Linked DNA regions of Marinagarivorans cellulosilyticus. The protein of the gene in region 1 interacts with the protein of each later gene in a pairwise test. Links are inferred from orthologs where the notes say so. Each region holds a gene or a part of one and is shown in the gene's direction. Other genes may lie near its edges.

Evidence for each region. Proteins that work in one complex are often made in the same cells at the same time.
Region 2: the proteins of prmA (region 1) and rplK interact in binary tests that used the Escherichia coli proteins (3 or more experiments, as listed by UniProt). The link is inferred for Marinagarivorans cellulosilyticus from one-to-one orthologs.

The regions. Positions count from the first base shown.
Region 1 is NZ_AP023086.1:681,246-689,128, reverse strand. Bases 1-2,750 are described here. They hold prmA (50S ribosomal protein L11 methyltransferase), read left to right. Parts: upstream 1-814; coding sequence 815-1,687; downstream 1,688-2,750. Other genes in these bases: MARGE09_RS02595 (DUF3426 domain-containing protein), read left to right, coding at 1,735-2,750; accC (acetyl-CoA carboxylase biotin carboxylase subunit), read left to right, coding at 1-684. Also shown: more of MARGE09_RS02595, read left to right, coding at 2,751-3,084; tRNA dihydrouridine synthase DusB, read left to right, coding at 3,513-4,514; DNA-binding transcriptional regulator Fis, read left to right, coding at 4,511-4,861; purH (bifunctional phosphoribosylaminoimidazolecarboxamide formyltransferase/IMP cyclohydrolase), read left to right, coding at 4,952-6,526; purD (phosphoribosylamine--glycine ligase), read left to right, coding at 6,632-7,883. UniProt on the Escherichia coli protein: Methylates ribosomal protein L11.
Region 2 is NZ_AP023086.1:447,494-451,078, forward strand. The notes cover bases 1-2,933. They hold rplK (50S ribosomal protein L11), read left to right. Parts: upstream 1-1,217; coding sequence 1,218-1,649; downstream 1,650-2,933. Other genes in these bases: secE (preprotein translocase subunit SecE), read left to right, coding at 127-498; nusG (transcription termination/antitermination protein NusG), read left to right, coding at 517-1,050; rplA (50S ribosomal protein L1), read left to right, coding at 1,652-2,347; rplJ (50S ribosomal protein L10), read left to right, coding at 2,648-2,933. Outside these bases: more of rplJ, read left to right, coding at 2,934-3,142; rplL (50S ribosomal protein L7/L12), read left to right, coding at 3,227-3,585. UniProt on the Escherichia coli protein: Forms part of the ribosomal stalk which helps the ribosome interact with GTP-bound translation factors.

The DNA.
Region 1 (7,883 bases):
AACGCCGTTCACCTTTACGATCGCGACTGCTCACTGCAGCGCCGCCATCAAAAAGTATTGGAAGAAGCCCCCGCACCGCACCTTGACGAAGAAGCTCGCCAGGCCGTTTTTGCCTCTTGCGTAAAAGCCTGTATTGATATCGGTTACCGTGGCGCCGGTACCTTCGAGTTTTTATACGAAGACGGTAGCTACTACTTTATCGAGATGAATACCCGTATTCAGGTTGAGCACCCCGTTACCGAAATGATTACCGGTATCGATCTTATCAAAGAGCAAGTTCGCGTTTGCTCTGGGCTGCCACTTAGCATCACTCAAGATGACGTACAGGTTCGCGGGCACGCATTTGAGTGTCGCATTAACGCCGAAGACCCAGACACCTTCATGCCAAGCCCAGGAACCATTAGCGCATTTCATGCTCCTGGCGGGTTAGGTGTACGAGTAGACTCACACATTTACTCAGGCTACAAAGTGCCGCCTTACTACGATTCTATGATCGCTAAGGTGATCACCCATGCACGCGATCGCTCTGCAGCCTTAACGCGTATGCGCGTTGCGCTCGACGAATTGATTATCGACGGCATCAAAACCAATATCCCACTACAGAACGACCTTGTTCGCGATGGTGCATTTGGCGAAGGTGGTGTAAATATTCACTACCTCGAAAAGAAATTGCAGCTAAAGTAAGCCCAAAACCACGCTAGCACCCAAGCTTAAAAAACCCGCTGTTAATAATATGCGGGCCGGCAAGCTTGGGTGTTTTTGTTTTTACGCGCTGCTAGCAATGCCCTGCAAATACCAAAATCAGAGACACGACATGCCTTGGCTTGAGATCCACATCAATACTAACCGCGAAGATGCGCCGCTCATCGAGGATCAACTCATGGAGGTCGGTGCGCTGTCGGTAACATTGCAAGATAACGCCGACCAACCCATTTTTGAGCCGGCATTAGGGGAAACGCCTCTGTGGTCAGAAACCCGTGTCACTGGACTATTCGAAGCCGAAGTCGATACATCCACCATCGATTCACAACTACAACTGCCGACGAAAGCAAACTTCAAGTGGCATATCGTTGAAGACAAAGACTGGGAGCGCGAATGGATGCAGCATTACAACCCCATTCAATGCGGCGATAACTTTTGGATTTGCCCCAGCTGGATAGCGCCCCCCAACCCCGAGGCCGTTAACCTACTGCTGGACCCTGGCCTAGCGTTTGGCACCGGCACGCACCCCACAACTTTCTTATGCCTACAGTGGCTAGCGACTCAAGCTCTAACCGATAAAGACATTATCGACTACGGCTGCGGCTCTGGCATTTTAGGCATTGGGGCAATATTACTGGGCGCCAAACAGGTACTAGGTGTCGATATCGACCCGCAAGCCCTACTCGCCACGCAAGATAACGCCCAACGCAATGCTATTGCCGCAGAACGCTTCCCCGTTGTGTTCCCGGATAAATGCTCAAATAGCCCCGTTGATGTTATGGTCGCTAACATACTGGCCGGCCCCCTTGTCGAGCTAGCGCCAACACTAACACCCTTGGTAAAACCCGGCGGTAAGCTATGCTTATCTGGCATTCTTGCGACACAAGCCGAAGCTGTACAGGCCGCCTACGCACCGTTTTTTGACTTTGACCCGGTAGCGAAAAAAGAGGAATGGGTTCGCTTGACCGCAACCAAGCACGCATAGACAATAACCGTTTTGCCCTTTTCGCAACCGAGCTATAACAAAAACATATGACAAGCTTGATAACCCGCTGCCCCAAGTGCTCTACTGCGTTTAACGTAACAGACGCGCACCTCAACACCGCTAACGGTGCAGTACGCTGTGGTTCCTGCCTTAATGTGTTTAACGGGCGCGAAAACCTAACAAATAGCCTACAAAAATCCTCTAGAGCACTACTGGACGACGATGATGACTTACTCATCAGCGATGATCTCGAGCTAGATGAGTTGCGAGACGCCCCCCCCGAAGTCGACCCGTCAACTGAGCGCGTTAAAAGTATTCTTGAAAAAGTCGAAGAGCAATCTGCGACTGAAGTCGATGATGACGAAAGTTGGGCGCTACAATTATTAGAAGACGAAGGACATAACCCGTCGCAGCTAGGCTTAAACAAAAAGCCTGCCAGCGAAACTACACCAGAAGAGCCACCAACCGAAAGCATCACGCCTAGCGAGCCAGAACCAGAACCAGAACCAGAGCAAGCACCCCAGGCAGAGCCTAACAAAGCAAACCAGAAGTCAGAACACTTACAACCAACACATAACGAACAAAAAGACGCTTCCGTGGCTAGGTCTGCATTGCTGGACGAAACAGCTCCTAGCAATACCGCCGTTAGCGATAAAGAAAGTGAAGGCTCTCCAACCAATAAAGAGCAAGCCGCCAGCGAAGAACCTACAGCTGCCGCTAAAAAAGCTGAAGAATATGCGGCCTCAAAAGCGGAAGAGCCTGAACCCGAAGTCGAAATTGCCGAAAAAGATTTCGCCGAGCTGCAACAAGAACTCGATGCCGCCAAGCAAGCAAGTGACGCAGGCCCTCAAGCACCAAGAACTTTAGTCGACGCCATCGAGGTTGAGGCCGTAGAACTTCAATATACCGCCAAGCGCCCAGTCTGGTTGAGCCGCATAATTTGGCTTGTACTGGCAATGTGCGCTGGTGCTGCGCTGGCAGCTCAAATTGCCTGGCTCAAATTTGATGAGCTCAGCATCAAAGACCCCTATCGCCAGTATTACGCGATCGCCTGCGAACACCTTGGCTGCGAGCTACCTATTCGTAAAAACTTGCGAAAAATACGCACAACCAACCTTTTGGTTCGCACCCACCCCAGCACAGAAGGCGCACTACTGGTTGATGTGGTGATACAAAACCACGCCCTTTACGAGCAACCCTTTCCAAAGCTCGTTTTAATATTCAGCAATATTAAAAACAAGGTGGTGGCAAGCCGAGCATTCGAGCCCAACGAATACTTAGGCGGTGATTTAACCGGCGCCTCTATGATGCCCTCGCTAAAAGCAATCCACCTTTCGCTTGAGCTGGTCGACCCAGGTAAAGGTGCCGTGAGTTATAAAATAGTTATCGACGAGTAGCACTAGACAAAAAGCGAACACAGCAAGACAAAGTTTCACCAAGCAGAGCAGAAAATGACAAGCGTGTGAAACGGCTTCCACTCTGGCGACAAAAAGTCAGTAAAGATTAGCTATTTTTTAGTCAATTTGGTCAAATTATACTTTTGAAAATAAGGCTGTAGAGGTATGATGGCCGCCCTTTTTTGAGGCGGACTTCCAGCCCGCACTAAGCATTAATGGCTTCCCCAAATCCAGCTGCATAACGCGCTGTTTTAGCGAAAGAACCACTGCATTAGCAAGCCTCATTAGGCCTCCGCACCGGAGGAAAAGCTCAAACACAAAGAGCACGAACATATAACGCTTACATTGTTAGGCTTAAGATATACCGGCACCCATAACCGTGCCCAACAAGCGCTAAAGCTTGCCAGATGTATCCTAGGGGGATCAATTTGTTTCACATTGGGCCATACGCCATCGAGGGTCGCGCGGTACTTGCGCCCATGGCAGGCATTTCTGACCAGCCCTTTCGCAACTTGTGCAGAACACAAGGCGCAGCGCTGGCAGTGAGTGAAATGGTGACCTCTCAAACCCACCTATGGCAAAGCCGTAAATCACAAAACCGCCTGAAAAGTGATGGCGAAAACGGCCTGCGCAGCGTACAAATTGCCGGCAGCGAGCCAACCCAAATGGCTGAAGCAGCCAAAGCTTGCGTTGATGCTGGCGCTCATATTGTCGATATCAACATGGGCTGCCCCGCTAAAAAAGTCTGTAACAAAGCCGCAGGTTCTGCGTTACTGCAAGACGAAGGCTTGGTAAATGACATACTGCAAGCGGTGGTAGAAGCTAGCCTTGTTCCCGTTACGCTAAAAATTCGCACAGGCTGGGATACCAACAACAAAAATGCCTGCCGCATTGCCCGCATCGCCCAAGATGCAGGTATTCAGCTGCTAACAGTACACGGCCGAACCCGAGCTTGCCGCTTTAACGGCGAAGCCGAGTACAGCACCATTGCGGCAGTCGTTACCGAAACCGACCTTCCTGTTATCGCCAACGGCGACATCAATAGCCCAGAAAAAGCCCAGCAAGTACTCGAACAAACCGGCGCAGCAGCGGTAATGATTGGCCGCGCAACCCAAGGTAACCCGTGGCTTTTCCAACAAATTAATGCCTTTTTGGCCACTGGCGAAAAAGCGCAACAACCCCACTTGGCCGAGGTCGCTCAAACGCTACTTAAGCACCTTAACGCCATGTATAACTTCTATGGCCAGGAGCATGGTGTGCGCATTGCGCGTAAACACTTTGCCTGGTACATGGACAAGCACCTGCCGACACAAGAAGCCGTAAAGGCCGCGCGTCGTCAATTTAACCCGTTGCTCTTACCCCAAGAACAATTAAAGCTCGTACGCACACTTTTTACCGAGCACTTACCATTAGAGGAAGAAGCCGCATGAATTCAGCCGAACCTTTTATCACTGAACGTCATCAAGAACCCACCACCGCAGCTGTCGCAGCTCCCAGCGCGCCAGTGCCTCAGTTTTCGCAACCTGAGCAACGCCAGCAAGTGGGCCAAGCGCAATCTTTGCGCGATTACGTAGAACAAGCGGTTACTAATTACTTCCAGAATCTGGAAGGCCAAGAAGTTACCGAAGTCTACGATATGGTGTTATCAGAAGTAGAAGCCCCCTTACTTGAAGTTGTAATGAAGTACTGCCGCCACAACCAAACCAAAGCGGCGCACGTACTTGGCTTAAACCGCGGTACCCTGCGCAAAAAACTGAAGCAATACGGTTTACTGTAAAACAGCCCTTCCAAACGCCTTGCTAATCTACCGGTTAGCAAGGCGTTGTCGTTTTTTTAATTTGTTAAAAAGTCTGAGGACATCACCACCATGCCACATTCACAAAATGTTGCAGTGAGCCGTGCACTTATCAGCGTTTCTGATAAAACCGGCATCGTCGAATTTGCCCAAGCCCTTGCCGCAAAAGGCGTAGAACTACTGTCTACCGGCGGCACCTACAAGCTGTTAAAAGACAGCAACATCGCCGTTACCGAAGTGTCTGATTACACCGGCTTCCCCGAAATGATGGCCGGCCGCGTAAAAACCCTGCACCCTAAAGTCCACGGTGGCATTTTAGCCCGCCGCGGTGTAGACGAAGCCGTTATGGCAGACCATGGCATTAAGCCCATCGACCTTGTAGTGGTTAACCTTTATCCGTTTGAAAATACCGTCGCCAACCCCGATTGCAGCCTAGAAGATGCCATCGAAAACATCGATATCGGCGGCCCAACTATGGTTCGTGCAGCAGCCAAAAACCATAACGATGTCACCATCGTGGTTAACGCCAGCCGCTACCAAACCATCTTGGCCGAAATTGAAGCCGAAGGCGGCATTAGCTACAAAACCCGCTTTAACTTAGCCATTGAAGCTTACGAGCATACCGCCAGCTACGACGGCGCCATTGCCAACTACTTTGGCCGTTTAGTGGAAGGTGGCAGCGAAGACTTTAGCCGCACCTTCAACAGCCAGTTCATCAAAACGCAAGAAATGCGCTACGGCGAGAACCCGCACCAAAAAGCCGCTTTTTACGTCGAGAAAAACCCAGCACAAGGTTCTATTGCCACCGCAACACAATTGCAGGGTAAAGAGCTAAGCTACAACAACATCGCCGATACCGATGCCGCACTGGAAACCGTTAAGCAATTTGACCAGCCGGCTTGCGTCATTGTTAAGCACGCCAACCCCTGTGGCGTAGCCGTTGATGAAGATATTTTAAGTGCCTACGACAAGGCCTTTGAAACCGACACAGAATCCGCCTTTGGCGGCATTATTGCCTTCAACCGCGAATTAGATGCCGCCACCGCCGAAGCCATCGTTGCCCGCCAATTCGTCGAAGTGATTATCGCGCCCAGCGCCAGTACCGCCGCAATAGAAGCCGTTACCGCGAAGAAAAATGTTCGCTTATTAGTGACCGGCGAATGGCAAGGCACGCCTGCAACTGGGCTAGATTACAAACGCGTTAACGGTGGCCTGTTAGTACAAGACCGCGACAACGGCATGATTGGCCTAGACGATTTGAAAGTCGTCACTAAGCGCCAGCCTACCGAAGACGAGCTTAGCGATTTACTCTTCGCTTGGAAAACAGCCAAAATGGTAAAATCCAACGCGATTGTTTACGCCAAAGGCGGCCGCACCATTGGTGTAGGCGCAGGCCAAATGAGCCGCGTTAATTCAGCGCGCATTGCCGGCATTAAAGCTGAACATGCAGGCCTTGAAGTACCGGGCTCGGTTATGGCAAGTGATGCCTTCTTCCCCTTCCGCGATGGTTTAGATAACGCAGCGGCAGCAGGCATTAAAGCTGTGATTCAACCAGGTGGTTCTATGCGCGACGAAGAAGTCATTGCCGCCGCCGACGAAGCCGGTATTGCCATGGTGTTTACTGGCATGCGCCACTTCCGCCACTAAGCAATACGCCGTAGGGTAATCATTGGAGTATTCCAACGATTACCCTACGCATTCGCTGCACCTCAACTCCCACAGTTTTCAATTACCCAATAAGGTAATTTATCAATGAATATACTTATTATCGGCGGCGGTGGCCGCGAGCATGCTTTAGCATGGAAAGCCGCACAAAACCCAGCCGTAGAAACTGTTTTTCTAGCGCCAGGTAACGCCGGCACCGAAGGCGACGGTAAATTAAAAAACGTTGAGATCGACGTTTTAGAATTTGAAAAACTCGCCACCTTCGCACAAGAAAATAACGTTGCGCTCAGTATTGTTGGCCCAGAAGTCCCGCTTGTTGATGGTGTTGTAGACTTCTTTCAAGCACGCGATTTAGCCTGCTTTGGCCCCAGCAAGGGTGCAGCCCAGCTAGAGGGTTCCAAAGCCTTCACCAAAGACTTTTTAGCCCGCCACAACATCCCAACCGCCGAATACGAGAAATTCACCGAAGTCGAACCGGCCCTTGCTTACTTGCAAGAAAAAGGCGCGCCTATCGTGATTAAAGCCGACGGCCTTGCCGCGGGTAAAGGCGTGATCGTTGCGATGGATTTAGCCGCTGCCGAAGACGCCGTTAAAGACATGCTCAGTGGCAATGCTTTTGGCGATGCCGGCTGTCGTGTGGTGATTGAGGAGTTTCTAGAGGGTGAAGAAGCAAGCTTTATCGTAATTGCCGACGGCAAAAACGTATTGCCTATGGCCACCAGCCAAGACCACAAGCGCGCAGGCGACGGCGATACCGGCTTGAACACCGGCGGCATGGGCGCCTACTCGCCCGCCCCCGTGGTTACCGCTGAAGTGTACGACCGCGTTATGGAACAGGTCATTATGCCCACCATCAATGGCATGGCCGCAGAGGGCAACACCTATGTAGGCTTTTTGTACGCCGGCTTAATGATTGATAGCACCGGCAACCCCAAAGTGATCGAGTACAACTGCCGCTTTGGCGACCCAGAAACACAGCCCATTATGATGCGCTTGCAATCTGATCTTGTTGATATTTGCCAAGCTGCATTGGCTGGCGACTTAGCCAGCAAAACCACCGAGTGGGACGACCGCCCAGCAGTTGGCGTAGTGTTAGCCGCCGGCGGCTACCCTGGCAGCTACAATAAAGGCGATGTGATCTCTGGCCTGGACGGTTTAGAAACCGCCACCACTAAAGTCTTCCATGCCGGCACCAGCCTAAAAGACGGCAATATTGTAACCAATGGCGGCCGCGTATTATGCGCCACGGCACTTGGCGTCAATGTGACGCAAGCTCAGCAAAATGCTTACGCTGTTGCCAATAAAATCGACTGGAAAGACGTGTATAAACGCAACGATA
Region 2 (3,585 bases), 240 kb from region 1 along the record:
CGAAAGTTGGGGGTTCGAGTCCCTCCTGGCCTGCCACTATTTGCACGAATGCGTGCGGCGCGAAAGGTTGAAATGCAAGTTTCAACCTTTCTGTGTATTACGCACTTTCGTAGGAAGAGAGAAACCATGAGTACAAATGCAGAGTCTCCACAATATAAGCTAGACGGCCTTAAATGGTTGGTTGTTATCGCTATTATTGCTGCTGGCACGGTGGGTAATTCTTATTACGCCGATCAGTTCGCGATTTTGTATCGTGTGCTGGCAATGGTTGTTTTGGGTTTGGCCGCCGCGTTCGTCGCTTTGCAAACAGCCAAGGGTGCTGCATTTTGGGAACTGTTGAAGTCAGCCCAAATCGAAATGCGCAAGGTGGTTTGGCCAACTAAGCCAGAAACTAACCAAACGACGTTAATGGTTTTAGTGGTTGTGTTCGTGATGGCTATTCTCCTGTGGGGGCTTGATGCTCTATTCGGAAAAATCGCCTCTTTTATTATTGGTTAACTACGGACATTTCTCCCCATGGCAAAGCGTTGGTATGTGGTACACGCCTATTCAGGTTACGAAAAGAAAGTTGCAACTGCACTGAAAGAGCGTATTGAGCTTGAAGGTATGCAGGAGCATTTTGGTGATGTCCTTGTTCCCACTGAAGAAGTGGTTGAAATGCGGGATGGCCAAAAACGTAAGTCTGAGCGTAAGTTTTTCCCCGGCTACGTTTTAGTTCAAATGGAGCTAAACGACGAAGCTTGGCACTTGGTTAAAGAGACTCCGCGCGTTATGGGGTTTATTGGCGGCAAGGCAGATAAGCCTGCGCCTATTACGGAAAAAGAAGCGAATTTAATTCTTCAGCGCGTTGATGACTCTGTTGATAAGCCTAAGCCCAAAACGCTGTTTGAGCCGGGTGAAATGGTCCGCGTAACTGATGGTCCGTTCAATGACTTTAACGGTGTTGTTGAAGAAGTGAATTACGAAAAAAGCCGCTTACGCGTTGCGGTGCTTATTTTTGGTCGCTCGACTCCTGTTGAATTGGAGTTTGGGCAGGTCGAGAAAAGCTGATTTAAAAGCTGAATTTTTATGACTCTCACTACCTTTTGGGTAGTGGGGGTTTTTGTGTCTCTGGGCATTGCGTTTTTTTTGCGTAATAAAAGCCCACAAACGGGGAGCCAATGACGTTAAGTTTTACTTAATTGAGGCGTTTAACCCATAACTAGAGGAAGTTGAAAATGGCAAAGAAGATTAGTGCCTATATTAAACTGCAAGTTGGCGCAGGTAAGGCAAACCCAAGTCCACCAGTTGGTCCTGCTTTGGGTCAGCACGGTGTAAATATCATGGAATTCTGTAAAGCGTTTAACGCACAGACCCAAGATATTGAAGCTGGCGCTCCAGTACCTGTTGTTATCACTGTGTACAGTGATAAGAGCTTCACTTTTGCGATGAAAACTCCACCAGCATCTTTCTTGTTGAAGAAAGCAGCTGGCATCACCAGCGGCAGCAGCAACCCTAATACTAAGAAAGTGGGTACTGTAACGCGTGCGCAGTTGGAAGAAATTGCTACAACTAAAGCGCCGGACTTGACTGCTGCCGATATGGACGCAGCGGTTCGTACTATCGCGGGCTCTGCTCGTGCCATGGGTTTGGATGTTGAAGGGGTTTAATAATGGCTAAGTTATCTAAGCGCCAACGCGCTATCAACGAAAAAATTGATTCAACTAAGCAGTACGGTATCGACGAAGCTGTTGCTTTGTTAAAAGAATTGTCTGCAGTTAAATTTCCTGAAACCGTAGAAGCGGCAATTAACTTGGGTATTGACCCACGTAAATCTGACCAATCTGTTCGTGGCGCGACAACTTTGCCGCACGGTACTGGTAAAGAAGTGCGTGTTGCAGTGTTTACTTCCGGTGCTAACGCAGACGCAGCTAAAGAAGCTGGCGCTGAATTTGTTGGTATGGACGAGTTAGCAGCAGAAATCAAAGGCGGCATGATGGACTTTGATGTTGTTATCGCCGACCCTGCGGCTATGCGTGTTGTTGGTCAATTAGGTCAAGTATTAGGTCCTCGTGGTCTTATGCCAAACCCTAAAACCGGTACCGTAACACCTGATGTTGCAACAGCTGTTAAGAATGCTAAAGCAGGTCAAGTACGTTTCCGTGCTGACAAAGGCGGCATCATTCACGGTGGCATCGGTAAATTGAGCTTCGATGCAAACGCATTAAAAGAAAACTTAGAAGCGTTATTGGTTGACTTGAAAAAGTTAAAGCCAGCTTCTGCGAAAGGCGTTTACGTGAAGAAAATCTCTTTGAGCACGACAATGGGCCCAGGTTTAACCTTGGATGCCTCGTCTCTCGAAGCGTAACTCTTTATAGCGCTTTAGCGTAGCGCCCTCGGGCGCAAAAAACTTTGGGGTCTAGCCTTTAGGCTAGGTCGTCAAAGACCGTAGGTGAAGTTAGTGGTAGCAGAATTAAGGCAAGATGCAAATCTTAGTCTACAATCTTGTGTGTCATTAACCTCTTAATTGAGCAAAGCAAAGCCTACGCAGATGGTGGACCCTGTTCAGAATTCTGAACCTGTTGTCGCCGACATAGGGTTCAAATGGCAACATTTGAGCTGGTACAAAACGATGGGGTCATTCCCGTCATTAACCAGGAGAAATCCCGTGGCATTAGGGCTTAAAGACAAACAAGCGATTGTTGCTGAAGTCTCAGAGGCTGCCAAGAGCGCTCTTTCTGCAGTAGTAGCCGATTCACGTGGCGTTACTGTTAGTCAGATGACGGCTCTACGAAAAGAGGCTCGTGAACATGGCGTATGGTTACGCGTAGTTCGCAACACCTTGGCTCGTCGCGCGGTTGAAGGCACTGACTACGAGTGTCTCGTTGAGAGCTTCGTAGGTCCAACTATTATTGCATTTTCTAGCGAGCACCCAGGTGCTGGCGCGCGTATCTTGCGTGACTTCGCTAAGACAAATGAAAAGTTGGAATTAAAAGCTGCCTCCTTTGAGGGTGCATTAGTTGATATCAATTTGTTGGCATCTTTACCGACATACGACGAAGCTATTGCGAAACTCATGAGCGTTATGAAAGAAGCAGCCGCTGGCAAGTTGGTACGTACTCTTGCAGCACTTCGCGATCAAAAAGAACAAGAAGCCGCTTAATTTATTATCTTAATCGATTTGAATTACCGAGTTTTTTAAAAAATTATCCGAGCTTAAAGCTCACGTAAGAATAGGACTTGAAAAATGTCTATCTCACAAGAAGATATCTTAAACGCCATTGCTGAAATGTCTGTTAAAGACGTTGTTGAATTAGTTACTGCAATGGAAGAAAAATTTGGCGTTAGCGCTGCAGCTGCTGTTGCTGTTGCTGGTGGCGACGCTGGCGGTGCTGCTGAAGAGCAAACTGAATTTGACGTTATCCTTACCGCTGCTGGCGATAAGAAAGTTAACGCCATTAAAGCTGTTCGTGAAATCACCGGCCTTGGTTTGAAAGAAGCTAAAGCAATCGTTGACGGCGTACCTGCTGCTGTTAAAGAAGGTATTTCTAAAGAAGACGCTGAAGCTGCTAAAGAGAAACTTGAAGCTGCTGGTGCAGCTGTCGA